Regions from separate parts of the Allobosea sp. BE125 genome, predicted to be linked through region 2. Evidence: predicted binding sites of a transcription regulator. Region 2 holds the regulator's gene; each other region holds the start of a gene.
What was found. The regulator PhoB, encoded in region 2, activates phosphate uptake and scavenging genes when phosphate is short. The targets are predictions, from matches to a motif close to TGTCATNNANCTGTCAT.
Positions count from the first base shown of each region.

Region 1: J2Y55_RS27270 (esterase-like activity of phytase family protein) is a predicted target of PhoB. The motif match lies at 5,469-5,485, and genes of this name have one in related genera.
Region 3: phnC (phosphonate ABC transporter ATP-binding protein) is a predicted target of PhoB. The motif match lies at 3,608-3,624, and genes of this name have one in related genera.

Region 1 is NZ_JAVDTY010000016.1:13,358-22,845, forward strand. It holds gene J2Y55_RS27240 (class I SAM-dependent methyltransferase) at 1-61, opposite strand, end outside; gene J2Y55_RS27245 (TetR/AcrR family transcriptional regulator) at 171-788, shown strand; gene J2Y55_RS27250 (alpha/beta fold hydrolase) at 943-1,860, shown strand; gene J2Y55_RS27255 (hypothetical protein) at 1,948-2,394, opposite strand; gene J2Y55_RS27260 (DUF2244 domain-containing protein) at 2,529-3,068, opposite strand; gene nth (endonuclease III) at 3,089-3,790, shown strand; gene J2Y55_RS27270 (esterase-like activity of phytase family protein) at 4,040-5,398, opposite strand; gene J2Y55_RS27275 (2-hydroxyacid dehydrogenase) at 5,542-6,486, opposite strand; gene deoA (thymidine phosphorylase) at 6,483-7,811, opposite strand; gene deoC (deoxyribose-phosphate aldolase) at 7,813-8,571, opposite strand; gene J2Y55_RS27290 (purine-nucleoside phosphorylase) at 8,576-9,388, opposite strand.
Region 2 is NZ_JAVDTY010000014.1:142,453-151,940, forward strand. It holds gene pstA (phosphate ABC transporter permease PstA) at 1-375, shown strand, start outside; gene pstB (phosphate ABC transporter ATP-binding protein PstB) at 423-1,223, shown strand; gene phoU (phosphate signaling complex protein PhoU) at 1,263-1,982, shown strand; gene phoB (phosphate regulon transcriptional regulator PhoB) at 2,004-2,702, shown strand; gene J2Y55_RS26120 (TIGR03862 family flavoprotein) at 2,841-4,118, shown strand; gene J2Y55_RS26125 (hypothetical protein) at 4,285-4,635, opposite strand; gene J2Y55_RS26130 (acyl-homoserine-lactone synthase) at 4,628-5,272, opposite strand; gene J2Y55_RS26135 (helix-turn-helix transcriptional regulator) at 5,372-6,100, opposite strand; gene uvrB (excinuclease ABC subunit UvrB) at 6,329-9,046, shown strand; gene J2Y55_RS26145 (hypothetical protein) at 9,413-9,488, opposite strand, start outside.
Region 3 is NZ_JAVDTY010000001.1:490,018-499,505, reverse strand. It holds gene J2Y55_RS02335 (efflux RND transporter permease subunit) at 1-1,166, opposite strand, end outside; gene J2Y55_RS02330 (efflux RND transporter periplasmic adaptor subunit) at 1,163-2,278, opposite strand; gene J2Y55_RS02325 (TetR/AcrR family transcriptional regulator) at 2,414-3,037, shown strand; gene J2Y55_RS02320 (nuclear transport factor 2 family protein) at 3,114-3,584, shown strand; gene phnC (phosphonate ABC transporter ATP-binding protein) at 3,724-4,542, shown strand; gene phnD (phosphonate ABC transporter substrate-binding protein) at 4,607-5,524, shown strand; gene phnE (phosphonate ABC transporter, permease protein PhnE) at 5,737-6,618, shown strand; gene phnE (phosphonate ABC transporter, permease protein PhnE) at 6,615-7,469, shown strand; gene phnF (phosphonate metabolism transcriptional regulator PhnF) at 7,804-8,559, opposite strand; gene phnG (phosphonate C-P lyase system protein PhnG) at 8,648-9,112, shown strand; gene phnH (phosphonate C-P lyase system protein PhnH) at 9,112-9,488, shown strand, end outside.

The DNA.
Region 1 (9,488 bases), on a different contig from region 2:
GGTCGGACGCCCATGATCGGAAGAACTGAAGGTAGTCGGAATATGCGCATGCGGCCGTCACGGCTCGATCCCTGGCTGGAATTGCGGCGCGTGGGTTTGCTCGGCCGCATTGTCACGATGTCTGCATGTGTATACTTATCTTTGAAACAAAAGTCTACAGGCGTAGATAAATGACTCGAAACGAGCTGAAAGCGGCCACCCCCGCGCGCCGCCGCAATGCCGCCGCGACCCGCGAGGCGATCCTCGCCTCGGCACGGCAAGCCTTTGCGCGTGCCGGGTATGACGGTGCGGGCGTCAGGGAGATTGCGGCTGGAGCCGGCGTGACCGCGATGCTGGTCAATCGCTATTTCGGCTCGAAGGAGCAGCTCTTCGCCGAGGTCATCGCCGCGACCATGGCGGCGCCGACCATCCTGACCGCGGAGAACCTGAAATCTCCCAAGCTCGGCGAGACCATCGCCGCGATCCTGGTCGACATCACCAAATCGGGCGACACCCCGCTTGAGGGTTTCCTGATCATGCTGCATTCGGCCTCGAGCCAGCGCGCGGCGGAAATCGGCCGCGAGCAGATCGAGAATGGCCATCAGAAAGTGCTGGCGGCGGCCCTTCGCGGCGCGCTGGCGCCCCAGCGCGCCGCTCTGGTGCTTTCCCTGGTCGCCGGATTTCAGGTCATGCGGCAGATGGTCGGGCTCTCGGCCCTGGCCGAGGCCGACCCGGCGGATCTGGTGAAGATTCTGGCGCCGATCTTCCAGCAGCTCGTCGCTGGTGATCCCGAAGCAGGTGACGGCTGAGGTCGTGTCGGACCCGCTTCGGCTACCGCTCTGCGCCCATTCCGAAAGCCGGTTTCGCTTATTCGGCGTCTATACCTGACGATGCGGCAGGGCCATTATCCCAGTGAGCTGTTTTGAGCGTTCGTTCGGGGCGCAGCCATTGGAAGGAACCGACATGTTTCGCATTCTGGCCGCGATGGCGGGCATCGTTTTGCTGGCAATGCCCGCAACGGCGCAGGTCGCTCCCTTCCCCCCGGCTTTCCGCACCCAGGAGATCGCGAGCAACGGCACGACGATTCATGTCCGCATCGGCGGCAAGGGCCCGGCGGTGGTCCTGTTGCACGGCTATGGCGAGACCGGCGATATGTGGGCGCCCTTGGCGGCCGATCTCGTCCGCGACCACACCGTCATCGTTCCCGACCTGCGTGGCATGGGCCTCTCATCCAAGCCCAAGGGCGGTTTCGACAAGAAGACACAGGGCGGCGACGTTGCCGGTGTCCTCGACGCGCTCAAGATCGGGAAGACGGATCTGGTCACCCACGACATCGGCAATATGGTCGGCTACGCCTTCGCGGCCCTGCACCGCGACCGCGTGACGAAGTTCGTCTTGATCGACGCACCCTTGCCGGGTGTCGGTCCCTGGGAAGAGATCCTCAAGAACCCGCTGCTCTGGCATTTCCGCTTCGGTGGGCCCGATATGGAGCGGCTCGTCGCTGGTCGCGAGCGCATCTATCTCGACCGGTTCTGGAACGAGTTCTCCGCCACGCCGAGCCGCTTCACCGAAGCCTCGCGCCGGCACTACGCCGCGCTTTACGCCAGGCCGGGCGCGATGCATGCCGGTTTCGCGCAGTTCGCCGCCTTCGATCAGGATGCGATCGACAACAAGGCTTTCCTGGCAGCGGGCAAGCTGACCATGCCCGTATTGGCGCTGGGCGGCGAAAAATCCTTCGGGCTGACCATGGCCGAGGTGATGAAATTCGCTGCCAGCGATGTTCAAGGCGCAATCGTCCCCGATTCCGGACACTGGATCATGGAGGAGAACCCGGCTGCGACCACCAAATTGGTCCGGACGTTCCTCGACGCCAAGCCCTGACGGAGCAAGCCCTGACGGAGCTGGTTCAGAGCCGCATCGATTCCAGGAGTCGAGAGCATTGCTTTCGCAAAAAGTCGGGCGAGCCGCTCAGCGCGGCTTTAGCTCGGCGACGAAAACCCGCAACCCCTCCCGCGTCAGGCGCTGGTTGTTGCGATACCATTCATCCTGCGTCGCGAAGACGGCCGAGCTCTCGTCCCAGCCGCTGCAGCTATGGTCCGACTGCGCGGCGAAGAAGCCGACGAACGCCTCCTCGCTTGGCCAGGACGAGATCGCATCGCCGGTATGATGGCCGCCGTCGAAGATATCGCAGAGCTTGACGCCGTCTTGGGTGCGGATCAGGCCCTGCCCGCAGAAATCGCGGTGGAACTCGCGTACCAGCCCTTCGCCGGGCGGGCATGCCATGAGCTTGCGCCAGACCATGCGCGGCAGTTCCGGCCCGAACGGCGTCCGGTCGAGCTGGTCGCGCAGCACGAGCCCGTAGGCGCGCACCCGCTCCTCGCCGCCCCCTGGCGCATCCTCGTCGGCGTTCGGCATCCGCGCTCCCGGCTTCCTGATGAGCAAAGTTGCGATCAATCCGACGATGATCGCCGCCGAAATCAGCGGAATGACGAGGGCGGCCAAGGTTCACACCCGAAGAGCTGACATTTGACAGGCCTGGCGCGGGCCTGTCAGGCCGCTCCGAAATCCGGGCCGCGCCTTGCGCTCGCCAGCGCCGCGCCGAGTGCGTCGGCAAAGCCTTCGCGCTCATGCGGCGAGAGTGCGGCGGCAACCGCGACGCTCTGCCCGCGCGAGACCAGGCTCAGCCGCAGCAAACCATAATCCTCGTCCTGCTGGCGCTCGAGCTTGGTCCAGGCCGGATTGAAGCGCCACACCGCCTCGCGGCCATGATGCGAGACCTTGCGCAGCAGCACTTCGAGCGGCGTCACGATCACCCGCTCGAAGGCGCGCGCATGGCGGAAATTGACATGGAAGGCGATGAACAAGGCCGCGACGTCGAGGCCGAAGAAGCCCGCCACCGGCCAGGCGCCGAGCACGACGAAGGGGATCGAGGAGACCACGCTGGAGAGGCAGACCAGCGTCATCACGGTGCGGAAGCCGTTCTGCCCCAGCGAGCGATGCGGCGTGATCGTCGCGTCGAAGACGGGGCGCTCGGCCGCCATGGCCGAGGCGTCGCCGGTCGCGGCTGAATCGGGCTTGCCGGGGTTCATGGTCCAACTATAACGCCCCGATGATGCAAGAGAACAGGCCCAAACGCCGCGCACCCGCCGCTGCCGGGATCACGAAGCCGCGCGCCCGCAGCGCCGCCGGGATCCGCGAGATCTTCGAGCGTTTCCGCGCCGCCGAGCCTGAGCCCAAGGGCGAGCTCGAACACATCAACGCCTTCACTCTTCTGGTCGCCGTGGTGCTCTCGGCGCAGGCGACCGATGCCGGCGTCAACAAGGCGACGCGTAAGCTCTTCGAGCTTGCCGATACGCCGGAAAAGATGCTGGCGCTGGGCGAGAGCCAAGTGCGCGAGCTGGTCAAGACGATCGGCCTCTTCCGCACCAAGGCGAAAAACGTGATCGCGCTGAGCGAAAAGCTGATCGCCGAGTTCGGCAGCCAGGTGCCGGCCAATCGCGAGGCGCTGGAGACGCTGCCTGGCGTCGGCCGCAAGACGGCCAATGTCGTGCTCAACATGGCCTTCGGCGAGATCACCCACGCCGTCGATACCCATGTCTTCCGCGTCGCCAATCGCTTGCGCATCGCTCCGGGCAAGAACGTGCTGCAGGTCGAGTTGGGGCTGGAGAAGGCCGTGCCGCGGGAGTTTGGCCGGCATGCGCATCACTGGCTGATCCTGCATGGCCGCTACACCTGCAAGGCGCTCAGGCCCGAATGCGGCCGCTGCCTGCTCGTCGATCTCTGCGATTCCGCGGATAAGCGCGTGGCGTGAACTACCAGGCGCGGGGAACCCCTCTCCTGTAAGGAGAGGGGCAGGGGTGAGGTGTAGGCCCCTGGACCAGCTACGTGAAAACCTCACAGCGAGGCAGCGGTGAGGTCACGGCCAAAGCGTCAAACGGCCGACCCCTCACCCTGCCCTCTCCCACCAATCTCGGGCTTGCCCGAGATTGGCATCCATCGTGATCCAAGTCGGAAACGTCCGACTTGGATTGGAGCGGGTTCTGCGTCGAGGTTCCTTGCTTCACTTCGCGTCGAGCAGTTCCTTCACCGAGAGCAGCACGAGTTCGTTGTCGTCGGCCCTCTTCGGATCGCGCGAGGAGGAGAAGGGCAGGTTGTTGTCGTTGCCGACGACGATGATGCCGTTGGCGCGGTCGACCACATCGACGTTCTCGATGGTGAAGAAGGGGAAGGGCAGCACGCCGTCTATGGCGCCTTGCCTGGCCTTCTTGTCCGGGTCGGCAATCTTCAAGAGGTCGATGAAGCCGACCTTGCGCACCGGCTTGCCGACATTGGCGTCGGTCATTTCGATCTTCACGATGCGCTTGAACTTGGCCAGGTCGTGGAAGCAGTCGGGGCCCTTCTGGCCAGCGGCGCAGGCCTTGTCGGCGGTGCCTTCGCCGTTATCTCTTTCGATGATGAGCGCCGTCGTGGCGTCGATCATGTTGAAGTCGCCGATGGCGTTGCCCTTGGCTTCCAGCGGGAAGAGCCAGGAGCGGCCGGTCCATTTCTCGGCAGCCACGTCGAATTCGAGGATGCGCAGCACCTCCTTGCCGTCGACCTCCTCATTGCCCTTGGTCTCGGCGTTCCAGAGCGGGCCTTCCAGCAGCGGATAGAGGAAGCGGCCGTCGGGCGACTGCGCCATGCCCTCAAAGCCCTTGGAGCGGCGGACATTGAACTCGACCGGCAGGTTGGGCGCGTTGGGCGTGGTCACGGCGTAGTGGTCGGGCGAGCGAGCGGGCTTGCCGTCGACGAGCGTCTCGAACACGGCCTCGACCTTGCCGTCGGCGTCGACGCGGATGAGATAGGGGCCGAACTCCTCACCGATCCAGAATTTGCCGCCGATCGGCTGGATCGATTCCGGATCGAAATCCGCGCCGGTCAGATAGCGCTTCTCCGTGCCCTCATGGACGATGCGGAAAGGGATCTTCTTGTCGGGGTCGTGCAGGAAGGTGGTCGCGGTCCGCTCGATCTTGCCGCTGGCGAAATCGGCCTTGAGGCGGTGGAAGAACAGCATCGCGTCCGGCGAGTTCGCCTTGGCGCCGAAGCCATTATCGGTCAGCACCAGGAACTCGCCATTGCCCAGCGAGCGGATGCCGGAGAAGCCCTGCACCGGCTGGCCGGCAAACGGCGTCGACAGGCCGGTCGGGCGCCCGCCCGAAGTGCCCATCACCGTGCCGACAGCCTCGACGCGCTTGCCCGCCGTAACGAACTTGCCGGAGACCTTGAGGTCGGCCGGCGCATCGGCCGGGGCCGCGATGATCGTGTTGGCCGGCAGCAGGGCATGGCCGGCGAGCCTGGCGGGGAATTCCTTCTGCGCATCCTGGGCGCCGGCGAGGATGGTCGATGACAGCAGCAAGACTGCGACGAGGGACAGGCGCATGGAACGCTCCGGGCTGGGGGAATGACCCGGAGGACTTGGCGGGACCGCGTTTCAGCGCCGCGACGATGGGATGACGGAGCGATGACGGCCCACCTTTGTCATTCCGGGTTCGCTGCTCCGCAGCGCCCCGGAATGACGAGGGATCAATATCCCCGCTTCGGATCGACGACATGCTCCAGCGGCTGGCCGGCTTCCAGGCGCCGGATCTGCGCCGAGATCAGGTTTGCCACCGCCTCGGGCTCGGACATCGCGGCGTTGTGCGGCGTCACCGTCACCGCCGGATGGCTCCAGAGCGGGGAGTCTGCCGGCAGCGGCTCGGTCTCGAACACATCGAGCGTCGCGCCCTTGAGTGTGCCGGCCTCCAGAGCCGCGATGATATCGGCCTCGACCTGCAAGCCGCCGCGCCCGGCATTGATCAGGAACGGCCCGCCGAGCCGGCCATCCCTTGCGAGGCCGGCGAGCAGGCCGGCGTTGATCGTGCCCTTCGTCTCCGGCGTCAGCGGCAGCAGGCTGACGAGGATGTCGGTGCGCGCCAGGAATGCGGCCATGCCGTCCTCGCCGGCGAAGGTGGTGAGGCCCTCGACGCTCTTGGGACTGCGGCTCCAGCCTGCCACATCGAAACCCATGACCTGGAGCTTGCGCGCCGCATCGAGTCCGAGCTCGCCGAGCCCCATGATGCCGACGCGCACCGAGCGCGCCGCCGGCTGGTGGCGGTCGTCGTCCCAGCTCTTGGCGGGCTGCTGGCGGTCATAGCGGCGCTGCTGGCGCAGGATCATCAGGCAGTGCAGCACGATGTATTCGCTCATCCGCGTCGTCAGGTCGGGGTCGACGACACGCGCGATCGGCGCCTCGGGCAGGCGCTGGTCGGCGAAGAGGAAATCGACGCCGGCGCCGAGCGAGAAGATCGCGGCGAGGTTCGGCAGTCCGGCAAGACTCCCCTCAGGGTGTTTCCAGCTCGCGACGTAATGCACTGCGCGCCGATCGAAGGGCTCGCCGAGGATCACCACGGGGATGTCGGGCAGCAGCGCCTGGAAGCGGGCGCGCCAATCCTCGACATGCCAACCGGTCATCGCCAAAAGCAGACTCATGCGTGCGAACTCTCCGTGATGCGTTCCGTGACGAGCGGGCCGTGGCCGGCCTTACCCTCGCCGATGCGATAGGCCTGCCGCAAGCGGGTCTCGGCGGCAGCGAAGCCGGCTTCGCTACGTGCATGAACGATGCCGAGAGGACGGTCCGGCCCCGCGATGTCGCCGATGCCGGCGAGATCGACGATGCCGACGCTGTGGTCGATCCGGTCTTCGGCGCGGCTGCGCCCGCCCCCGAGCGCGACGATGGCGAAGCCGACGCCGCGCGTGTCGATGGCCTGGACCGTGCCCGGTGCAACGGGAAAGACGGGCTTCACGACCGGCGCCGGCGCGAGATATGTCTCTGGCCGTTCCAGCAGGTCCGTCGGCCCGCCCAGCGCCGCGACCATCTGCGCGAAGCGCTCTGCCGCCGCGCCCGAGGCGAAAGCGGTCTCGATCTTGGCGCGGGCCTCGGCGAGATCACTCGCGAGCCGGCCCAGCAGCAACATCTCGGCCGCCAGCGCCACCGTCGCTTCATGGAAGCGCGGCTCGCGTCGCCTGCCCGTCAGATGATCGAGGGCATAGGCGACTTCGAGCGCGTTGCCGGCTGCGCTCGCCAGGGGCTCGTCCATGTCGGTCATCAAGGCCGTCGTCGGCAGGCCCGCGCCATTGGCGACGCCGACCAGCGCGTTGGCGAGCGCACGCGCCTGGCCGTAATCGGTCAGGAAGGCGCCCGAGCCGAACTTCACGTCCATGGCCAGGCCATGCAGCCCGGCCGCGAGCTTCTTCGACAGGATCGAGGAGGTCAGAAGCGGGATGGTCTCCACCGTCGCCGTCACGTCGCGGATCGCGTAGAGCCGCTTGTCGGCAGGGGCGAGATCGGCGGTCTGGCCGATGATGGCGCAGCCCTGCTTGCGCACCACCTTGCGGAACAGCGCGATGTCGGGTTGCGTGACATAGCCCGGCACGGCGTCGAGCTTGTCGAGCGTGCCGCCGGTATGGCCAAGCCCGCGCCCCGAGATCATCGGCACGAAGCCGCCGCAGGCCGCGACCGCCGCCGCCAATGGCAGGCTCACAGTGTCGCCGACGCCGCCGGTCGAATGCTTGTCGAGGGCTGGGCCGGGCAGGTCGTCCCAGTTCAGCACCGTGCCGGAATCGCGCATGGCGAGCGTCAGCGCGACGCGCTCCTTCGCCGTCATGTCGCGGAAGAAGATCGCCATCGCGAAGGCGGCGGCCTGGCCCTCGCTGACCGAGCCGTCGGTGATGCCCGCGACGAATTGCCGGATGTCGGCATCCGGCAATTCAGCGCCGTCGCGTTTGGCAGCGATGATCTCCTGGGTCAGCTTCATCTCAATAAGGTCCGTTTGCCTGCCCCGCCGTGCCGCCCGCGATCACGTCGACGAGCACCTGATGCAACCCGCTCGCGCCGAAGCGAAAGGTTTCCGGCGTCGCCCAGTCCGGCCCCATGATCGCGTCGGCAAGTGCAAGATAGCTCGCCGCGTCGGACAAACTCCTGATGCCGCCGGAGGGTTTCAACCCCACGGGGCGCTTGGTCGCCCCGATGACCTGCAGCATCGTCCGCGCGGCGGGAATGCTGGCTGAATGCGCCGTCTTGCCGGTCGAGGTCTTGATGAAGTCGGCCCCTTCCGCGATGGCGAGCTCGGCGGCCGCCTGGACCTGGGCGAGATCGGGATACTCCCCCGTCTCCAGGATGACTTTGAGCCGCTTGTCGCCGCAGCGCGATTTCACCAGCCTGACCATGGCGCGCGGGCTGTCGAGAAAGCCGGCGAGGAAGGCCTGCCAGGGCAGGACGAGATCGATCTCGTCGGCGCCCTCGGTGAGCGCTTGTTCGGTCTCGCGCAGGGCGGGGGCGATGGCCGTACCGCCTCCGGGGAAATTCACCACGGTTGCGATGCGCACGGGCCCGTCGCCCAGCAAGGCGCGCGCCTGGCGGACGAAGCGCGGCCAGATGCAGATGGCCGCGACCGGGCCGGGCACGGCGACGGCGCGTGCGCACAGGCTGCGCAGGCTGGCCTCGCCCGCATCCTCGGCAAGGTCCGTCAGATCGAGCAGGGCAAGCGCGCGCGCCGCGACAGATGCGTCGGACATCGGGTCAAAGCTCCGACAGGAAACCGCGGAAGACGCGTCGCAACCCGGTCGAGGCGGCAGTCGCGACATCGCGCGTCTCGCTATGCTGTGGTGCGCCGCCGAGCAGGCCTGCCCCCATATTGGTGATGACCGAGATGGCGGCGACGCGGATGCCGAAGCGCCGGGCGAGGATCACCTCGGGCACGGTCGACATGCCGACGAGATCGGCGCCGAGTGTCTTCGCCATCCTGATCTCGGCAGGTGTCTCGAAGCTCGGGCCGGTGAACCACATATAGACGCCTTCGCCGAGATTGGCGCCGGAGCTCGCCGCGGCCTTCTTCAGGCGCAGGCGCAGATGCGGGTCATAGGCATCGACCATCGGCACGAACCGGCCATCGCCGACATCCCCGACCAGCGGATTGGGGCCGTTGAGGTTGATGTGGTCGGTGATCAGCGCGAGGCCGCCGGGCCGGAGATCGGGCTTCAGCGAGCCCGCCGCATTGGTGAGGATCAGGGGCGGCGAGCCGAAGGCGGTCAGCATGCCGAGCGGCACGCGCATCGCTGCCGGGTCTCCGGTCTCGTAATAATGCGCCCGGCCCTGGAAGATCAGCACCTTCTTGCCGAACAACGTGCCGTAGCAGAGCTGCCGGGCATGGCCCGAGACCTCGCCCAGGGGAAAGCCGGGGATCGCCGAGAACGGAATCGTGACCATGTCGGTCATGTCGTCGGCGATGCGGCCGAGCCCGGTTCCGAGCACGAGGGCGCAATCGATGGGGCCATCGACTCCGCGGTCGATCAGCGTTCCCGCCGCCTCGTCGAAGATTGCATCAACAGCCATTCGTCCGCCCCCCGGCCTTCGGATTCCCGCATGCGGACGAATGCTCGCCGACGGTGCAAATCACGAGTGGTTTGATTCCGACATTTGCTCCCCATTCTAT
Region 2 (9,488 bases):
ACCGAGGACATGCTGCGGCTGGTTCCGGGGCCGTTGCGCGAGGCTGGTGCTGCGCTCGGCGCCCCGCCCTCGGTCGTCATCACCAGCGTCACCTGGCGGGCGGCGAAATCGGGCATGGTCACCGGTATTCTGCTGGCGCTCGCCCGCATCGCCGGCGAGACCGCACCATTGATCTTCACCGCGCTGAACAACAATTTCTGGTTCTCGCCGACGCTCTCGGGCGGCGTCTCGAACCTGCCGGTGACGATCTACCAGTTCGCCTCCGCCCCTTACGAGAACTGGCAGCAGCTCGCCTGGGCCGGTTCGCTGATCATCACCGTCTCGATCCTGCTGCTCTCGCTGATCGCGCGCCGTATCGTGCGCGGCAGCAAGTGAACGGCTACCCTGAACCCTCGTCGCGTTCGATCTGAAGGAAGAAGTCGATGCTTTCGACGCTGGAACTGAGCCCGCAAACGCTCGATGCCGAAGCCCCGGTCAGGATCGCGGTCAAGAACCTCGATTTCTACTACGGCGAGCACAAGGCGCTGAAGAACGTCAATCTCGATTTCCGTGACCGTCACGTCACGGCGCTGATCGGCCCCTCGGGCTGCGGCAAGTCGACCCTGCTGCGCATCTTCAACCGCATCTATTCGCTCTATCCCGAGCAGCGCGCCACCGGCGAGGTCATGCTCGACGGCCGCAACGTCATCTCCAACGATGTCGACGTGAACGAGCTGCGCTCGCGCATCGGCATGGTCTTCCAGAAGCCGACGCCCTTCCCGATGTCGATCTACGACAATGTCGCCTTCGGCATCCGGCTCTATGAGAAGCCGCCGAAGTCGGAGCTCGACGACCGCGTCGAGGGCGCGCTGCGCCGCTCCGCCCTCTGGGACGAGGTCAAGGACAAGCTCAAGATGTCCGGCATGGGCCTCTCGGGCGGCCAGCAGCAGCGCCTGTGCATTGCGCGCACCATCGCGCAGAAGCCGGAGGTGATCCTGTTCGACGAGCCGACCTCGGCGCTCGATCCGATCTCGACCGGCAAGATCGAGGACCTGCTGGAGCAGCTCAAGACCGATTTCACCATCGTCATCGTCACCCACAACATGCAGCAGGCGGCGCGTATCTCGCAGTACACCGCCTTCATGTATCTCGGCGAGGTGATCGAGTTCGCGCCGACCAACACCATCTTCATGAACCCGCACAAGAAGCAGACGCAGGACTATGTCACCGGCCGCTTCGGCTGACTGTCGAACCCTGTTTTCGCTCCCAGAGGATCCGCCGCGATGACCGAACATATCGTCCGCTCCTACGACGCCGAACTCGAGGGGCTGCGCCGCAGCCTCGCCGAGATGGGCGGCATGTCCGAGCGCATGCTCGGCGATTCCACCGTGGCGCTGGTGCGCCGCGACACCACGCTCGCCCAGAAGGTGATCAGCGCCGACCAGCGCCTCGACAACCTCCAGCGCGATGTCGAGGAGCGCGCGGTCCTGACCATCGCCCGGCGCCAGCCGCTGGCGAACGACCTGCGTGAATTGATCTCGGCGATCCGCATCGCCGCCGACATCGAGCGCGTCGGCGATCTCGCCAAGAACATCGCCAAGCGCGCGGTCGCGATCTCCGGCCAGTTCCAGCCGCCGCACCGCGCCGTGGTCGGGCTCGAGCATATGAGCCGGCTCGTCCAGGCCCAGCTCAAGGACGTGCTCGATGCCTATGCCGCGAGCAACGAGCAGAAGGCCATGGAGGTCTGGCGCCGCGACGACGAGATCGACGCGCTCTACACCTCGCTCTTCCGCGAATTGCTGACCTATATGATGGAAGATCCGCGCAACATCACCTTCTGCACGCATCTCCTGTTCTGCGCCAAGAACGTCGAGCGCATCGGCGATCACACCACCAATATCGCCGAGACGATCCACTATCTCGTCACCGGCGAGTCGCTCGACCTCAACCGCCCGAAGCTCGACACCACCGACATCAATGTCGAGGCCACGGCCGGTCAATAACGTTCGTCATCGGAAACGCACATGCCCGCACGCATCCTGATCGTCGAGGACGAGGAGCCGCTCACCCTGCTCCTGCGCTACAATCTCGAAGCCGAGGGTTTCGAGGTCGACAGCGTCGCGCGCGGCGACGATGCCGAACTGCATCTGCGCGACCACACGCCCGACCTCGTCCTGCTCGACTGGATGCTGCCGGGCCTGTCGGGCATCGAGCTCTGCCGCCGCCTGCGCACGCGCAGGGACACGGAGCGCGTGCCGATCATCATGCTGACCGCGCGCGGCGAGGAGACCGAGCGCGTGCGCGGCCTCGCCACCGGCGCCGATGACTACGTGGTCAAGCCGTTCTCGCTGCCTGAACTGATCGCGCGCATCCAGGCGCTGCTGCGCCGGGCGAAGCCTGGCCATGTCGCGGGGCTGCTTGCGGCCGGCGATCTCGAGCTCGACCGCACGACGCGCCGCGTCCGCCGCTCCGGCGCGGAACTGCATCTCGGCCCGACCGAATTCCGCCTGCTCGAATTCCTGATGCAGGCGCCTGGCCGGGTCTATTCCCGCGCACAGCTTCTCGATGCCGTCTGGGGTCGCGACGTCTATATCGACGAGCGCACGGTCGACGTTCATGTCGGGCGCCTGCGCAAGGCGATCACGCCCGGCGACGCAAAGGACCCGCTGCGCACGGTGCGCGGCGCGGGCTACGCTTTCGACGAGACCTTCGCGCGGGGGTGATGCTACGTCATTCTCGGGTTTGACCCGAGAATCTCCATTCGCATAAAGCACCATTCGGTTCGGCATGAGATGCTCGGGTCAAGCCCGAGCATGACGATCGCGCTTGACCCGCGCCCCTGCCGGCTCCAAGCCCTCCCGATGCAAAATAAATCCATCGCGATCATCGGCGCAGGCCCCTCCGGCCTGATCGCCGCCGAGCGGCTGTCCGCCGCCGGCCACGCCGTTACGGTCTATGACCGCATGCCCTCGCCGGCGCGCAAATTCCTGCTTGCCGGCCGCGGCGGGCTGAACCTGACCCATTCCGAGCCGCTCGATCAGTTCCTGACGCGCTATCGCGGCGCGCAGGCCTGGCTCGAACCGGCGATCCGCGCCTTCCCGCCGCAGGCTTTGCGCGATTGGGCCGACGCTCTCGGCGCCGACAGCTTCATCGGCACGAGTGGGCGCGTCTTCCCCAGGGTGATGAAGGCCTCGCCCCTGCTGCGCGCCTGGCTGCGCCGGCTGGAGGGGCAGGGCGTGACATTCGCTCCGGGCAGGCTCTGGACCGGCTGGAGCGCCGATGGCGCGCTCGCCTTCCAGACCCGCGATGGCGGCGTCGAAACGATCCGGCCCGGCGCGACCTTGCTGGCGCTCGGCGGCGCGAGCTGGCCGCGCCTTGGCTCGGATGGCGGCTGGGTGCCTCGGCTCGCAGAGCGTGGCGTCAGCGTCGCGCCGCTGCTGCCGGCCAATGGCGGTTTCACCGTCGCCTGGTCGGCGATGATGCGCGAGCGCTTCAGCGGAGCGCCGTTGAAGCGCATCGTCATCCGTTTCGGTGAGCGTCAGGCCACTGGCGAAGGGATGATCGATGCCGACGGCATCGAGGGCGGGGCGGTCTATGCGCTGTCGGGCCTGCTGCGCGAGGCGATCCTGCGCGAGGGCAGGGCGGCGGTCACGCTCGACCTGCGGCCCGACATGGAGACGGCGCGTCTCATCGAGCGTCTGGCGAAGCGCCGCAAGGGCGAGACGCTGAGCAACCATCTGCGCAAGGCGGCGGGCCTGTCGCCGGCTGCGATCGCGCTCCTGCGCGAGGCGAGCCCGGGCCTGCCTGAGGACGCAGCAGCCTTGGCGGCGCTGATCAAGGCTGCTCCCCTCACATTCACCGGCCTCGCCCCGATCGCGCGCGCGATTTCGAGCGCCGGCGGCATCGAAGCCGGCGCGGTCACCCCCGATTTCATGCTGACGGCGCTGCACGGCGTCTTCGTCGCCGGCGAGATGCTGGACTGGGAGGCCCCGACCGGCGGCTACCTGCTGCAGGCCTGCTTCGCCACCGGCGTCGCGGCGGCGGCCGGGCTGGAGGCTTGGCTGAAACAGAGACAAGTCGGGCGCGGGGAACCCTTCTCCTGTAAGGAGAAGGGCAGGGATGAGGTGTCGGCCCCTTGACTAGCAAAGCGCCGAGCTAACCACGCGCGGCGGTGAGGCTGTGCTCCACGCGGATAACGGCCGACACCTCACCCTACCCTCTCCTTACAGGAGAGGGTTCTCTGTCGAGGTTCCGCCCCCCACCAACACAGGAGAGGAGCTCTCCGCAGGCCCCCGAAGCCGGACCTCACGCGTCGTGAGGTGAGGCCATCCCGCGCTCGCGGTCCCGGGTCAGCTCATAGATGGCGCCGAGATCGTGGCTCACCAGCATGACGGCGTCCTGGCTCAACGGCTTGGCCTGGACCGCTCCACTGGTCAGCAGGAAGAGCTGCACCAGCGCCGAGCGCCCGGCATCGTCCAGGCTCATGACCTGCGTCAGCAGCCAGAGATCGTCGGGGAGGTCGAAATGGGACGCGACTTCCAGCAGCGGGGCGTAGCGTGGGTGCCGATTCATCAGCGTCGCTAGGGTCGCTAGCGCGTTTCCGAGGTCTTGCCGTTCCTGGGAGGACAAGGGCGAATAGGCGTGCTCGTCATACATGGTTGGTTCGCCTTTCCTTGATGATGCGCGGCCCATGCCGCCGGTCGACCAGTGTCGGGGCCGCAATCCGCTTGAATGCGAGCGTGTTGCGCCAGGCCTCTTCGGTCACGCTGATCATCGTGCCGATGCAGGACATGCCGTCGATCATCGTCGGCAGACCAAGCGGCTTGACCTCCCAGCCGAGCTCCAGGAAGCGCGGCATCCACCAGGTTTCCATCACGACAGTGATCGCGCTGAAATTCTGCTCCAGGCAGTATTCGAGCATGCCGGCGAGGACGGTGTGCAGCACGGCGGATTCGCGGCCGCGATACTCGGGAACCACGAAGATCCGGGTCCATTCGACGATGTCGGGGCCGCGCTGCAGGCCGCGGATATTGGCGAGGTAGGGAAAGACCTCGCTCATCAGATGCGGGCAGAGCGTCGGCACGAGGCGGGAGCCCCCGATGACCTTGCCGTCCTTCAGCGCCAGCAGATAGACCGCGTCGTCGGTGTCGAACTGGTCGACCTCGCGTCCGTCGGGGCGCTCCAGCTCCATCCAGCGGCGCTCCTCGACATAGATGCGGTGCCGGATGCGGAAATGTTCCTCGATCTGCTCGGCATAGAGCCGGCGATTGGAGGCGTCGATGATGTGAATCATGTGCTCTTCCCCAGCGGCGTGAGGAAGAATTCTCTGCCTATCCGCGCCGGGCGGAATCCCGGTTTTCCGGGAGTGCCGATGCTTTCGCGGGTCTATAGACTAAAGTTGGATCTCGCCGCGCAGATGCGCCTCGACCACCGTGCGCGTGCGGCCCCGGGCGCCGAGCTTGCGGGCGGCGTTCTGGTAATGCGCCTCGACAGTTCCGGCGCGGATATTGAGCACCTCCGCGACGCCCTCGGTCGATTTGCCGACAGCCATCCAGGTCAGGACCTCGCGCTCCCGCACGGTGAGGCAATGGCCCTGGGTGCCGTGCATGGCGGCCTCGGCCTTGGCATGGGCATAGAGCGACATCAGGTGGATGGCGGAGCGGGACGGCCGCGACAGGTCGGGCTTGTCGCCGGCCATGGTGACGACGGCCTTGAAGCCGTCCTCATTGTGGATCGGCACGCAGAAGCCGTGGATCATCTTGAAGTCGCTGGCGCGCCGCATGATCTCCTGCTGGCGCGCGCTGGCGACCTCCTGGCGATAGACCTCGTCCCAGACGAAAGGGTTTATCGTAGTCTTGCAATGCGCCGCGATCGGGTCGTCATCGGCATAGTTCTGCCGGACATAGAGCTCGAACCAGCCATCGGGCCAGCCATTCAGCAGCACGAGCGGGGCGATCCTGTCGCCGGTCTCCGGCAGGCCGGTGATCAGGAAGGCGTGGAAGCCGAAGCTGGCGAGCTTGTCGCGCAGCGAGGTGATGATCGTCTGGGGATCGTTGAGGCGCGTCAGCACATCGATGAAATCGAGCGCGTCTCGTCCGGCGTCGAAGTGCTGTCCCGACATGAACGGTCCCCAATGGCCGTATTATAGCCGCATTCTTGCAGCGCGTCTCGGGGAGTCAATGCCTCCAGCAAGACCGGGCCTTTCGGGGGAGTTCGGCTCTGCGCGCAAGGCACGGCAAGGTGCGCCGCACAGCAGAGCCGTCTCCTCCTGCCATCTCCTGTCAGCTATGCGGCCCGCCATGCGCCTTGCCCTCTCGCGCTTGGGCGGCTTCCGCCCCATATTGCTGCCATGTCCAAAACCTCCGCCCCTGACGCCAAGACGACCGACGCCAAGACGACCGACGCCAAGACGGCCGACGCCAAGACGACCAACGCCAAGACCAAGCCCGCGAAAAAGCCGGCCAGCGCGCGCACGCCCAATTCCAAGGCCTCGCGCCAGGAATTGAAGCCACTGGAAGGCTATCTTGCCGATCTGCTCAACCCCGCGATCAACCGCGGCAATGCGGTCCCGGGCGGCGCCGCCGGCTTCAGCGACCAACCGCAGGCCGGTTACGAGCCCGCGGCCCGGCCCGGCGATGGCGCCCCCAAGCGCAAGATCGGCAAGAAGGCCGATTCCGCCTTTGACGGCGTCGAGGGCGAGACCGCTGCGAGCCTGACGGCGCAGTCGCTGCAGATGCTGCTGGAGACCGGCAGCCCCTTCATCGATCCCGGCAAGGCCTGGACGCCGCATCGTCCGCCCCGCCCGGACAAATCCGAAGGCGGTATCCGCTTCCGCATGAATTCGGAGTACGAGCCCGCCGGCGACCAGCCGACCGCGATCGCCGATCTCGTCGACGGCATCTCGCGCCAGGAGCGCGACCAGGTCCTGCTGGGCGTCACCGGCTCCGGCAAGACCTTCACCATGGCGCAGGTCATCGAGAAGACGCAGCGTCCCGCCCTGGTCCTGGCGCCGAACAAGACGCTGGCCGCGCAGCTCTATGGCGAGTTCAAGAGCTTCTTCCCCGACAACGCGGTCGAGTATTTCGTCTCCTATTACGACTACTACCAGCCCGAGGCCTATGTGCCGCGCTCGGACACCTTCATCGAGAAGGAAAGCTCGATCAACGAGCAGATCGACCGGATGCGCCACTCCGCCACGCGCTCGCTGCTGGAGCGGGACGACGTCATCATCGTAGCCTCGGTCTCCTGCATCTACGGCATCGGCTCGGTCGAGACCTATACGGCGATGACCTTCGGCATCAAGCTGGGTGAGCGCATCGAGCAGCGCCAGCTCATCGCCGATCTCGTCGCCCTGCAGTACAAACGCACCCTTGGCGATTTCGCCCGCGGCTCCTTCCGCGTGCGCGGCGATGTCATCGAACTCTTCCCGGCTCACTATGAGGACCGCGCCTGGCGCATCGGCCTGTTCGGTGACGAGGTCGAGCAGATCTCGGAATTCGACCCGCTGACCGGCCAGAAGACCGCCGACCTCGAATTCGTCAAGGTCTACGGCAATTCGCACTACACCACGCCGCGCCCGACGCTGACTCAGGCCGTCAAGTCGATCAAGGAGGAGCTGCGCGGCCGCCTCGACGAGCTCAACAAGATGGGCCGCTATCTCGAGGCGCAGCGGCTCGACCAGCGCTGCACCTTCGACATCGAGATGATCGAGGCCACCGGCTCCTGCAATGGTATCGAGAACTATTCGCGCTATCTCACCGGCCGCAAGCCGGGCGAGCCGCCACCGACCCTGTTCGAGTACCTGCCCGACAATGCGCTGGTCTTCACCGATGAGAGCCATGTCACCGTGCCGCAGATCGGCGGCATGTATCGCGGCGACTTTCGGCGCAAGGCGACTTTGGCGGAATACGGCTTCCGCCTGCCCTCCTGCATGGACAACCGGCCGCTGCGCTTCGAGGAATGGGACGCGATGCGGCCGCAATCGGTGCATGTCTCGGCGACGCCCGGCAATTGGGAGATGGAGCGCACCGGCGGCGTCTTCACCGAGCAGGTCATCCGCCCCACCGGCCTGATCGACCCGCCGGTCGAGATCCGCCCGGCAAAACATCAGGTCGCCGACCTGCTCGACGAGATCAAGGAGGTCTCGGCCAAGGGCTATCGCACCCTGGTCACCGTGCTGACCAAGCGCATGGCCGAGGACCTGACCGAGTATCTCCACGAGAACGGCGTGCGTGTCCGCTACATGCACTCCGACATCGACACGATCGAGCGCATCGAGATCCTGCGCGATCTCCGCCTTGGCGCATTTGATGTCCTCGTCGGCATCAACCTGCTGCGCGAGGGCCTCGACATTCCCGAATGCGGGTTCGTCGCCATTCTCGACGCCGACAAGGAGGGTTTCCTGCGTTCGGAGACCTCGTTGATCCAGACCATCGGCCGCGCTGCCCGCAATGTCGACGGCCGCGTCATCCTCTATGCCGACCACATCACCGGCTCGATGGAGCGGGCGATGGCCGAGACCTCGCGCCGCCGCGAGAAGCAGGAGGCCTACAACGCCGCCCATGGCATCACGCCGCAATCGATCAAGCGCGCCATCGGCGACATCCTGGGCTCGGTCTATGAGCGCGACCATGTCACGGTCGATGCCGGCATGGGCACGCCGGTCGCGGGCCACAATTTCAAGGCGGCGCTGGCCGATCTCGAAAAGCGCATGCGCGAAGCCGCTGCCGACCTCGAATTCGAGACTGCCGCCCGTCTGCGCGACGAGATCAAGCGCCTCCAGGCGACCGAGCTCGCCATCTCCGACGACCCGCTCGCCCGCCAGGGCGACGTCGAGGCCTCAGCCGGCAAATACAAGGGCGAGCGCTCCTATGGCGCCAACGCCAATCTGCCGACCCGCGCCAGGAAGCCGACCGATGCCGATATGGGCCCGCATAACTGGGGCGGCGGAGAGGCCAAGCCGGTGGCGCGGCCGAAGAAGCCGACGCTCGACGAGATGGGCCCAAGGCCGGATTCGCGTCCGCTGGGGGCTGGAGAGGGGCAGGGGAAGCGGCGGGGGAGGCGGTAGGGACGAAGCCTTTCCGCGCGCTTCCCGCCATGCCCTCCACAAGGGCGAGCATAGGAGGCGCGGGGAACCCTTCCCGCATCGAACTCGGGTCTACCCGACTTCGACACTTTGAGTGCTGAACTCGGGCAAGCCCGAGTTCAGTGAGAAGGGCAGGGATGAGGGCCTGCCGCTGATTATTGGAGTTTGACTGCGCCGCTGCGCCTTCTATGCCGCTGCGCCTTTTACTGAGAGGGCACACCCTCATCCGCCCCTGCCGGGGCACCTTCTCCCATCCGGGAGAAGGAAGACGGCGTTGCGGCTCCCGCACCACTCCCCCAAAACAAAAAAGCCCGGCCTTTCGGCCGGGCCCTTCATCAAATCTGGAGCTTACCAGCGGTCGCGGTCGCGGCGACCATGGGCCGGGGCCCAGGGCGGCGGGCCGCCACGGTGGCGGCCATAGCCG
Region 3 (9,488 bases), on a different contig from region 2:
AGCAGCGTCAGCGTGTTCACGGTGAAGCCGAAGGCATACATCAGCGCAAAGGAGCCGATCAGCGAAACCGGAATCGTGACCAGCGGGATCAGCGTCGCGCGCGCCGAGCGCAGGAACAGGAAGATGATCAGCACGACGAGGAGAACCGCCTCGCCGACCGTCCGGTAGACGGCCTCGATCGAACGATCGATGAAGATCGAGGTGTCGTAGGAGGTCTCGATCCCCATGCCATCAGGCAGGTCGTCGATGATCTCGGGCAGAGCGGCGCGGATGCCGGCCGAGACGTCGAGCGGGTTCGCCGTCGCCTGCTTGACGATGCCGATCGTGACCGAAGGCTTGCCGGAGAACCAGGCGGCGTTGCGCTCAGCCAGCGCGCCGAGCTCGACCTTGGCGACATCGCGCAGCTTGACCGGGAAGCCGTTGGCATCCTTGACGACGATCTGCTCGAACTGCTCGGGCGTCGTCAGGCTGGTCTGCGAGAGCACCGTGAATTCGCGATTGTTGCTCTCGATGCGGCCGGACGGGATCTCGACATTCTGCGCCCGCAGCGCCGCCTCGATTTCCTGCACGGTGATGGCGTAGGCCGCCATCCGGGCGCGATCGAGCCAGATCCGCATGGCGTAGCGGCGCTCGCCCTGGATGCGGACCTCGGCGACGCCGGTGATGTTCTGGACGCGGTCGGTGATGAAGCGGTCGGCGAAATCGGTCAGTTCAAGCGGGTTATGACGCGAGCTGATCAGCGAGAGATACATGATCGGCTGGGCGTCGGCCTCGACCTTGGCGATGATCGGCTCGTCGATCTCGGTGGGCATGCGGCCGCGCACGCGGCTGACCCGGTCGCGCACGTCGGAGGCGGCGACATCGGGGTCGACATCCGGGCGGAAACGCACCGAGATGTTGCTGCTCTCCTGCCGACTGGTCGAGGAGATGATCTCGATGCCCTCGATGCCGGCGATCGAGTTCTCCAGGATCTGCGTGACCTGCGTCTCGATGATCTCGGCCGAGGCGCCGGTATAGGTCGTGCGCACCGAAACGATCGGCTCGTCGATATTGGGATATTCGCGAACCGTCAGGCGCGTATAGGAGACGACGCCGATCAGGATGACGAGCAGGCTCAGGACCGTCGAGAGGACGGGGCGGCGGACGAAGAGCTCAAACAGGCTCATCGCAGGGTGCTCGCCGGGACGGTTTCGGCCGCGCTGGTCTGCAAGGCCGGCTGGGCGTTCTTGATCGCCACCGTTGCGCCGTCACGCAGGCGCATCTGGCCGGCGCTGACGAGCTGCATCTGAGAGGTCAGCCCCTTCACGATCTCGACCTTGCCCGGCAGCCTCTTGCCGAGCTCGACCGCGACGCGCTTGGCCTTGCCGTTCTCGACGATGTAGACGATCTTGCCGACGCCGTCGGGCACCACCGCCGTCTCGGGGATGATCAGGGCGTTCTCACGCTGGTCGATGACGATGACGATGCGGGCAAACAGGCCCGGCTTCAGCAGGAGATCGGCATTGGGGATGGTGGCGCGCAGCCGGATGGCGCGGCCATTGACGTCGACGACCGGATCGATCGCGAAAATCTTGCCGGCAAAGTCCCGTCCTGGCACGGCGTCGAGCTTCACCTGAATGGTCTGCCCCACCTTGACCCGGGCGAGGAATATCTCGGGCACGCGGAAATCGACCTTGATCGGGTCGATATTGGTCAGCGTGATCAATTGCTTGCCGACCGAGACATAGTCACCGACGCTGACCGAACGCAGGCCGACGACGCCATGGAACGGAGCGGTCAGGGTCGACTGCGCCAACTTGGCCTGGGAGAGCTGGACGCGGGCCTCGTTGGAGGCAAGCTGGGCGGTCGCCTGTTCGAGGGCGACCTGCGTGCCGGCGCCGCGCTGCACCAGTGACTGGTTGCGCTGGAAGGTGTCGCGCGCCAGGCTCAGATCCGCCTGCAACTGCTTGAGTTCGGCGTCGAGGATGGCCGTGTCGAGCTTGACCAGCTCCTGGCCCTTCTGGACGCGCTCACCCTCCTTGAAGCCGAGCGCGATGACGCGGCCCGCGATCTCGGGCGCGATCACCACCGATTCGTCGGCGGCGAGCGTGCCAAGAGCCTCGACCTCCTCATAGACGGTCGTAACCTCGATCTTGCCGATCTCGACCGGCACGCCAGCCGGCGGCGGAGCAGCCGCACGGGCCTGCGTCGGCTGCAGGCTGGCCTGATAGCGCTGGTAGCCATAGTAGCCGCCACCCGCCAGACCGGCGATCAGGATGAGTAGGATAAACCGCTTCATGACACTGGACGCTCCGGGATCGCGGCACTAACCTAGACTGGACGGTCCAGTCTGATAAGGGCCTATATGGGCGGAAGCATGTCTGAGGCCAACTCTCTGCGGGCCACGCCGACGGATGCGCAGGACTCTGTGCGCATGCCTGCCGAGCTGTCGCGGCCCGACAAGCACAGCGCCATCACCAAGGCCGCAGCCGAGATGTTCCTGGCCGAAGGCTTCGAGCGCTCCAGCCTCGACCAGATCGCCCATCGCGCCGGCGTCTCCAAGCAGACGATCTACAGCCACTTCACCGACAAGCAGGCGCTGTTCCGCGCAATCTGCGCCGAACTCACTGAAAAGCTGACGATTCCGCTGCGCAAGCCGCGCAAGGCCGGCGCCGATCTGGCGAGCATCCTGATCCGTCTCGGCGAGGATACCCTCGCGACGATGCTGCATCCCGCGGCGCTCGATCTGCACCGTTTGGTGCTGAGCGCGGCCGCGCGCTTTCCAGACCTCGGACGGACCGCCTATGAGGCCGGCGTCGAGCGCATGATCAGCGACCTCGCGACCCTGCTGATGCAGCAATCACAACTGCGTGACGGGCTGGCGCAACCCATCTCCAATGCGCAGGCCAGGCGCATGGCCGAGCAGTTCATCGGCATGTTGCGCGGCTTTCATCAGCTTCGCGGATTGCTCGGCATGCCCGCCATCCCCGCCGGCGAGCGCAAGGCCTATGTCCGCTCCTGCGTCGAGATGCTCCTGCGCGGTGTTGCGCCGGCCTGAGTGGAACCTGCTTTTCAAGGAGATTGCGCGGGCTGCGGTTTCCACCTCTGATCGGCCCTTCACCGGAGGAGCCGAGATGTCGCAGCAACGCCCGCCCTTGCCACCTTTCACGGTCGAGACCGCCGCCCAGAAGGCCCGCATGGCCGAGGACGCCTGGAACTCGCTCGATCCGCAGCGCGTCTCCCTCGCCTATACCCAGGACAGCCGCTGGCGAAACCGGGCCGAGTTCTTCTCGGGCCGCGAGGCGATCGTCGCGTTCCTCCAACGCAAATGGGCCACGGAGATCGAGTACCGCCTGATCAAGGAGGTCTGGGCTTTCCACAACGACCGCATCGCCGTGCGCTTTGCCTACGAGCACCATGACGACGCCGGAAACTGGTTCCGTTCGCATGGCAACGAGCAATGGGAGTTTGACGAGAACGGTCTGATGCGCCGGCGTGAAGCCAGCATCAACGACGTGCCGATCCAGCAGAACGACCGCAAATTCCTCTGGGAAGGACGGGTCAGGCCGACGGATCATCCAGGGCTGACGGGCTTGGGATTGTAGCAAGCGGGGACAGCTCCTCTCCCTGTCACTGCCCTGTCATCTGCGCTGGCTAGCTGATCATCCCGTTCGAAAGCGCGACCCTGGACGGCCCTCGGCCGCTCCGGGCGATGTTGCGCTTGGCCGACGAACGGAATTCGGCATGCTTCGGATCGAAGGCCTGACCAAACGCTTCGGCGACAAGAACGCCGTCGACAACGTCACGCTGTCCATCCCCAAGGGCGAGATGGTCGGCGTCATCGGCCGCTCCGGCGCCGGCAAGTCGACGCTGCTGCGCATGCTCAACCGCCTCGCCGACGCGACCAGCGGCAGCATCTTCTGCGAGGAGCGCGACGTGACCGCGCTCAAGGGTGCCGCCCTGCGGGCCTGGCGCCGCGACACGGCGATGATCTTCCAGCAGTTCAACCTCGTCGGCCGCCTCGACGTGCTGACCAATGTCCTGCTCGGCCGGCTGAACCATCGCTCGGCGGCCCTGACCCTGGTCAAGAGCTTCTCGCAGGATGACAAGATCCGCGCCATCGCCGCGCTCGAGCGGCTCGACATGGGCCATCTGCTTGCCCAGCGCGCCGAAACGCTGTCGGGCGGACAGCAGCAGCGCGTCGCCATCGCGCGTGCCCTCGTCCAGGAACCCAAGGTCATCCTCGCCGACGAGCCGATCGCCTCGCTCGACCCGCGCAACACCCAGGTCGTGATGGATGCGCTGTTCCGCATCAATCGCGAGGACGGCATCACCGTCGTCTGCAATCTGCACCATCTCGACATCGCCTCGAAATATTGTGACCGCCTGATCGGCATGGCTGCCGGCAAGGTCGTCTTCGACGGCCCGCCCCATGCTCTGACCACCGAGATCGCGGCCGAGCTCTACGGCATCGAGGCCAAGGATGCCGGCGCCGAGGCGCTCGATGCGCTCGATGCCATCGCGGCTTCCGAGGCCCAGCGCGCCAAGCAGAACGTCGCCTGACCGGGCCAGCCCGGTCGGGAACGCCCGCCCAGAAAACTCAATGAACCCGCAACAGGAGCTCACCATGCTGACCCGTCGTCATACGCTCACCCTCGCGACCGCGGCCTTCGCCGCCTCGCTCGCCGCCCCCGCCTTCGCCCAGGACTGGAAGGCGAAATATCCCGAGATCATCTTCGCCATCATCCCGGCCGAGAACGCGTCCGGTGTCGTCGAACGCTACACCCCCTTCGTCAACTATCTCGCCAAGGAGCTCGGCACCAAGGTCACGCTGCGCATCGCCAGCGACTATGCCGCCCTGATCGAGGGCCAGCGCGCCGGCAACATCCATATCGGCATGTACGGCCCCTCCTCCTTCGCCCGCGCGCTGATGACCGGCGCCAAGATCGACGCCTTCGCGATCGAGACCAATCTCGACGGCACCAAGGGCTACTACTCGGTCTTCTACGTGAAGAAGGATTCGCCCTATCAGAAGATCGAGGATCTCAAGGGCAAGAATCTCGGCCTGGTCGACCCGAACTCGACCTCGGGCAATAACGTCCCGCGCTTTGCCCTCGACGGCATGAAAATCGAGCCCGAGACCTATTTCTCCAAGGTCGTCTACACCGGCAGCCATGAGAACGCCGTGATCGCGCTCGGCCAGGGCACCGTCGACGTCGCCGCCAACTGGTGGAACGACGAGCAGGAATCGAACCTCCTGCGCATGGCCCGCAAGAACATGGTCAAGGCCGAGGATTTCCGGATCATCTACAAATCCGCGCAGATCGTGAACTCGCCGATGGCCTATCTCTCGGAGCTGCCGGAGCCGCTCAAGGCCTCGATCCGCGACGCGGTGTTGAACCTCGCCACCAAGGACAAGGTCGCCTTCGACAAGATCTATGAAGGCAAGCAGGGCCCGCTCGTCGCCGTCGACAACAAGGCCTACGACCCGATCATCGAACTGAACAAGTTCGTCGACGCGCTCCGCAAGAAGAAGTCCTCGTAAGCTTTGGCTTAGCCGTAAGAGGCCCGGGGAACCCTCTCCCGGAGGGAGAGGGCAGGGTGAGGGGTCGGCCGTTTGACGCCTTGGCCATAACCTCACCGCAGCCCGCTGCCATGTCGGCGCTCCACTACTCCGACGGCCGACACCTCACCCCTGCCCCTCTCCTTACAGGAGAGGGGTTCCCCGCGCCTGACGCGGCAAGGGAACGACCCTTCATGACCCTCGCGATCGAACGCAACGACCCTGTGATCAGCGGCCATGCCGAGAGCTATCGCCGCGCCATGTCGGCGAAGCGTCGGCAGACTCTGATCGGCGCGGCGATCTTCCTCGTCTGCGTCTGGCTCGCGGCGCTCGGCTCCGAGGTCGACCCCGGCAAGTTCGTCGAGAACGCCTGGCGCTTCCCGAAATACATCCTCGAGACCATGCCGACCTTGCGCTTCGCGACGCTCAGTGCCGACATGGCCGAATGGTTCTGGGGCATCAAGGGCTGGCTCAAGCTGCTCTGGCAGACCATCCTGATCGCCTATACCGGCACGATCCTGGGCGCGCTCGGCGGCTTCCTGCTCTGCTTCGTCGCCGCCGCCAATCTCGGCAGATCGAGCTGGCTGCGCTTCGCCACCCGCCGTTTCCTCGAATTCTCCCGCACCGTCCCCGAGATCGTCTTCGCGCTGATCTTCGTCATCGCCTTCGGCCTGGGACCGCTGCCCGGCATGCTCGCCATCGCGATCCACACCATGGGCGCCATGGGCAAGCTGTTCTCCGAAGTGGTCGAGAACATCGACATGAAGCCGGTCGATGGCATGACCGCGACAGGTGCCGGCTGGTGGCAGATCATCCGCTTTGCCGTGGTGCCGCAAGTCCTCTCCAATTTCGCCAGCTATTCGCTGCTGCGCTTCGAGATCAATGTCCGTGGCGCCTCGATCATGGGCTTCGTCGGCGCCGGCGGCATCGGCCAGGACCTGATCGAAGCCATCCGCAAATTCTACTTCACCGACATCAGCGCCATCCTGCTGCTGATCATCGTCACCGTGATGCTGATCGACTACGGCACCGAGCGGCTGCGCCACGCCCTTCTCAGCCTGGAGCACGGCCGATGACGCTCGCTCTCTCCGCCGACGACCGCGCCTCGCTCGTCGCCCGCCACAAGGCCGCGATCGACGGTTCGCTCAAGACCGGGATCGTCACGATCGCGATCGTCACCGGGCTGCTTGGCCTGTTCCTCTACGGATTGACGACGCTTGAGGTCTCGCTCTGGAAGATCCTGAATGGGCTCGGCAATCTCGGCACCTTCGTCGCCTTGATGCTGCCGCCCGATCCGGGCTCGTTCGGGCGGGCGCTGCTCTTCGTCAAGGCTTTGTTCGAAACCATCGCGATTGCCTTCCTCGGCACCATCCTGGCGGCGATCCTGGCCTTCCCGCTCGGCTTCATCGCAGCCAAGAACGTCGTCGCCAACCGCGTCGTACATTTCCTGGCGCGGCGCTCGCTCGACACGGTGCGCGGCGTTGATGCGCTGATCTGGGCCTTGATCTGGGTCAATGTCGTGGGCCTTGGACCTTTCGCCGGCATGCTCGCGATCATGACCAGCGATCTCGGCGCTTTCGGCAAGCTCTACTCCGAGGCGATCGAATCGGCCGACCGCAAGCCGGTCGAGGGCGTGACCTCGCTGGGCGGCAGCAAGCTCCACGAGATTCGCTTCGGGCTGATCCCGCAGGTGTTGCCGGTGATCGCGAGCCAGGTGCTCTACTACATCGAATCCAACACCCGCTCCTCGACCATCATCGGCATTGTCGGCGCCGGCGGCATCGGGCTTTATCTGGCCGAGACCATCCGCACCCTGGAATGGCAGCAGGTCTCGTTCCTGATCCTGCTGATCCTGGCCGCTGTGACCGCGATCGACTTCCTCTCCAGCAAACTGCGCTTCGCGATCATCGGGCAACGGGCGGTGTGAGGGCTTTTTCCTCCGCTCGCGAGAGAAGGTAGCTCAATCCGAAAACCAGCAAGCGCGGGAGCCCTCTCCTGTAAGGAGAGGGTTGGGTGAGGTGTCGGCCGTTTGACGCTTTGGCCGTAACCTGACCGCTGCTCCATCGTCATTGCGAGCGCAGCGAAGCAATCCAGGGAGGCGTAGAGCGTGCCCTCCTGGATTGCTTCGCTGCGCTCGCAATGACGGCAAGGTCGTCACACAACTGGTCCAGGGGCCTACACCTCACCCCTGCCCCTCTCCTTGCAGGAGAGGGGTTCCCCGCGCCCTTTCGTCATGGCCGGAACCATGACGGCCCCAGCCCTCACTCCTTGAACGGCTCGACCACCATTTCCATGCGTTCGCCGGTGAAGACGCTGTTGACCAGATGGATCGGCGTCAGATCAGGCAAGGCGTCTATCGCCGCCGAGACCATCACGGCGGCGCCGGGCGCGATCTCGAGCAGCAGCGCCTCGCGCTCACTGGCGAGCCGCGCGGTCAAGCGCGTGGAGAGGCGAACATAATCGTCGATACCGACAGCCTTGAACGCCGCAGTCATCGAGGCGCTCGCCTCGCGGAAGACGCGGTCGAAATCCGGGAAACGCTCGACCGAAAGCCAATGCGTGCCTGTCCCCATCGGCGTACCGTCGGCACGGCTCAGGCCTTCGATCCGCCACAGCGGTGCGCCCGCCTCCAGGTCGAGTTGCGCGCAGGTCTCGGCATCACCCGTCACCATCGCCGTCGACAGCGTCTCGCTCGAGCCGACGATGCCGAGCTTGCCGAAATTGGTGCGCATGCTGACACGCCGGCCGATCGGATAAGGCACGCGCCGCGCGCTGACCTGGGTGCCGCGGCCCCGCGCGACCGTGACCAGCCCCTGCTCGGCCAGATGGCGGAAGGCCTGGCGCACGGTGTGGCGATGCACGCCATAGCGCTCAGCCAGCACGACCGAGGCCGGCAGCGTATCCCCGACAGCGTAATCGCCGCGGCCGATCGCAGTTTCGAGCTCGCCGGCGATGCGGCGCCAGGCCGTGCCGTGCTCCTCGATGGCCTCGCTGACATCCGGGGCAGCGCTCGTCATCAAAATTTCATCCAAAATGTATAGACCTTTCCCGGCAACGAGCCTATCATAGTCTAGACATTAGCGAGTGACCAGACGGCGCATGATGATGACCGACACAGATCCAGGCAAGACGACGGCACGCGAGACGACGGCGCGGCAACGCTGGATGGCGATCCTCGCCCGTGCCTCGCGCGGCGAGATCGAGACATTGGCTGGGGCCGCGCTGCCGACCCATGAAATCCTCAAGGCGCCCGAGACCGGCACGGTGATGGTCGAGGGCCGCGCCGGCGGCGCCGGGCGGCGCTTCAACCTCGGCGAAGCGACGGTGACGCGCTGCGTCGTCAGGCTGGAGAACGGCGCAATGGGTTTCTCCTACGCGCTCGGCCGCGACGGCCGCAAGGCGCGTCTCGCCGCGATCCTCGACGCCAGATTGCAGAGCGAGGACGCCGATGGCGCGCTTCTCGCCGGCGTGACGCAGCTCGCTGCGACGCAGGCCGCGGCACGCGACCACGCCTCGCGCAAGGCGGCCGCCACCAAGGTCGATTTCTTCACTCTGGTCAGGGGCGCGTGATGCAGACCGAAAACCTGATCGCAGCCGGTTTCACCGATCCGGTCTTCCAGTCGCAGGCCGCCTTTCGCGCCGTGCTCGCGGCCTTGTCCGAGCCCGGCACCCTGCAGAGAGTGTCCGGCGCGATCCTGCCGCCGGACGGGCTTTGCGCCGCGACCGCGACCGCCTTGCTGACATTGGCCGACTACGAGACGCCGATCTTCCTGCCGCAACAGCTGCGCGACGGCCCGGCCGGCGCCTGGCTACGCTTCCATTGCGGCGCGGCGATCCTGGACGCTCCCGCCGGGGCGGTCTTCGCGGTCATCGACGGAGCGAGCCCTGCCCCGCCGCTCGCCGCCTTCGACCCCGGCCATGACCAATTCCCCGATCGTTCCGCGAC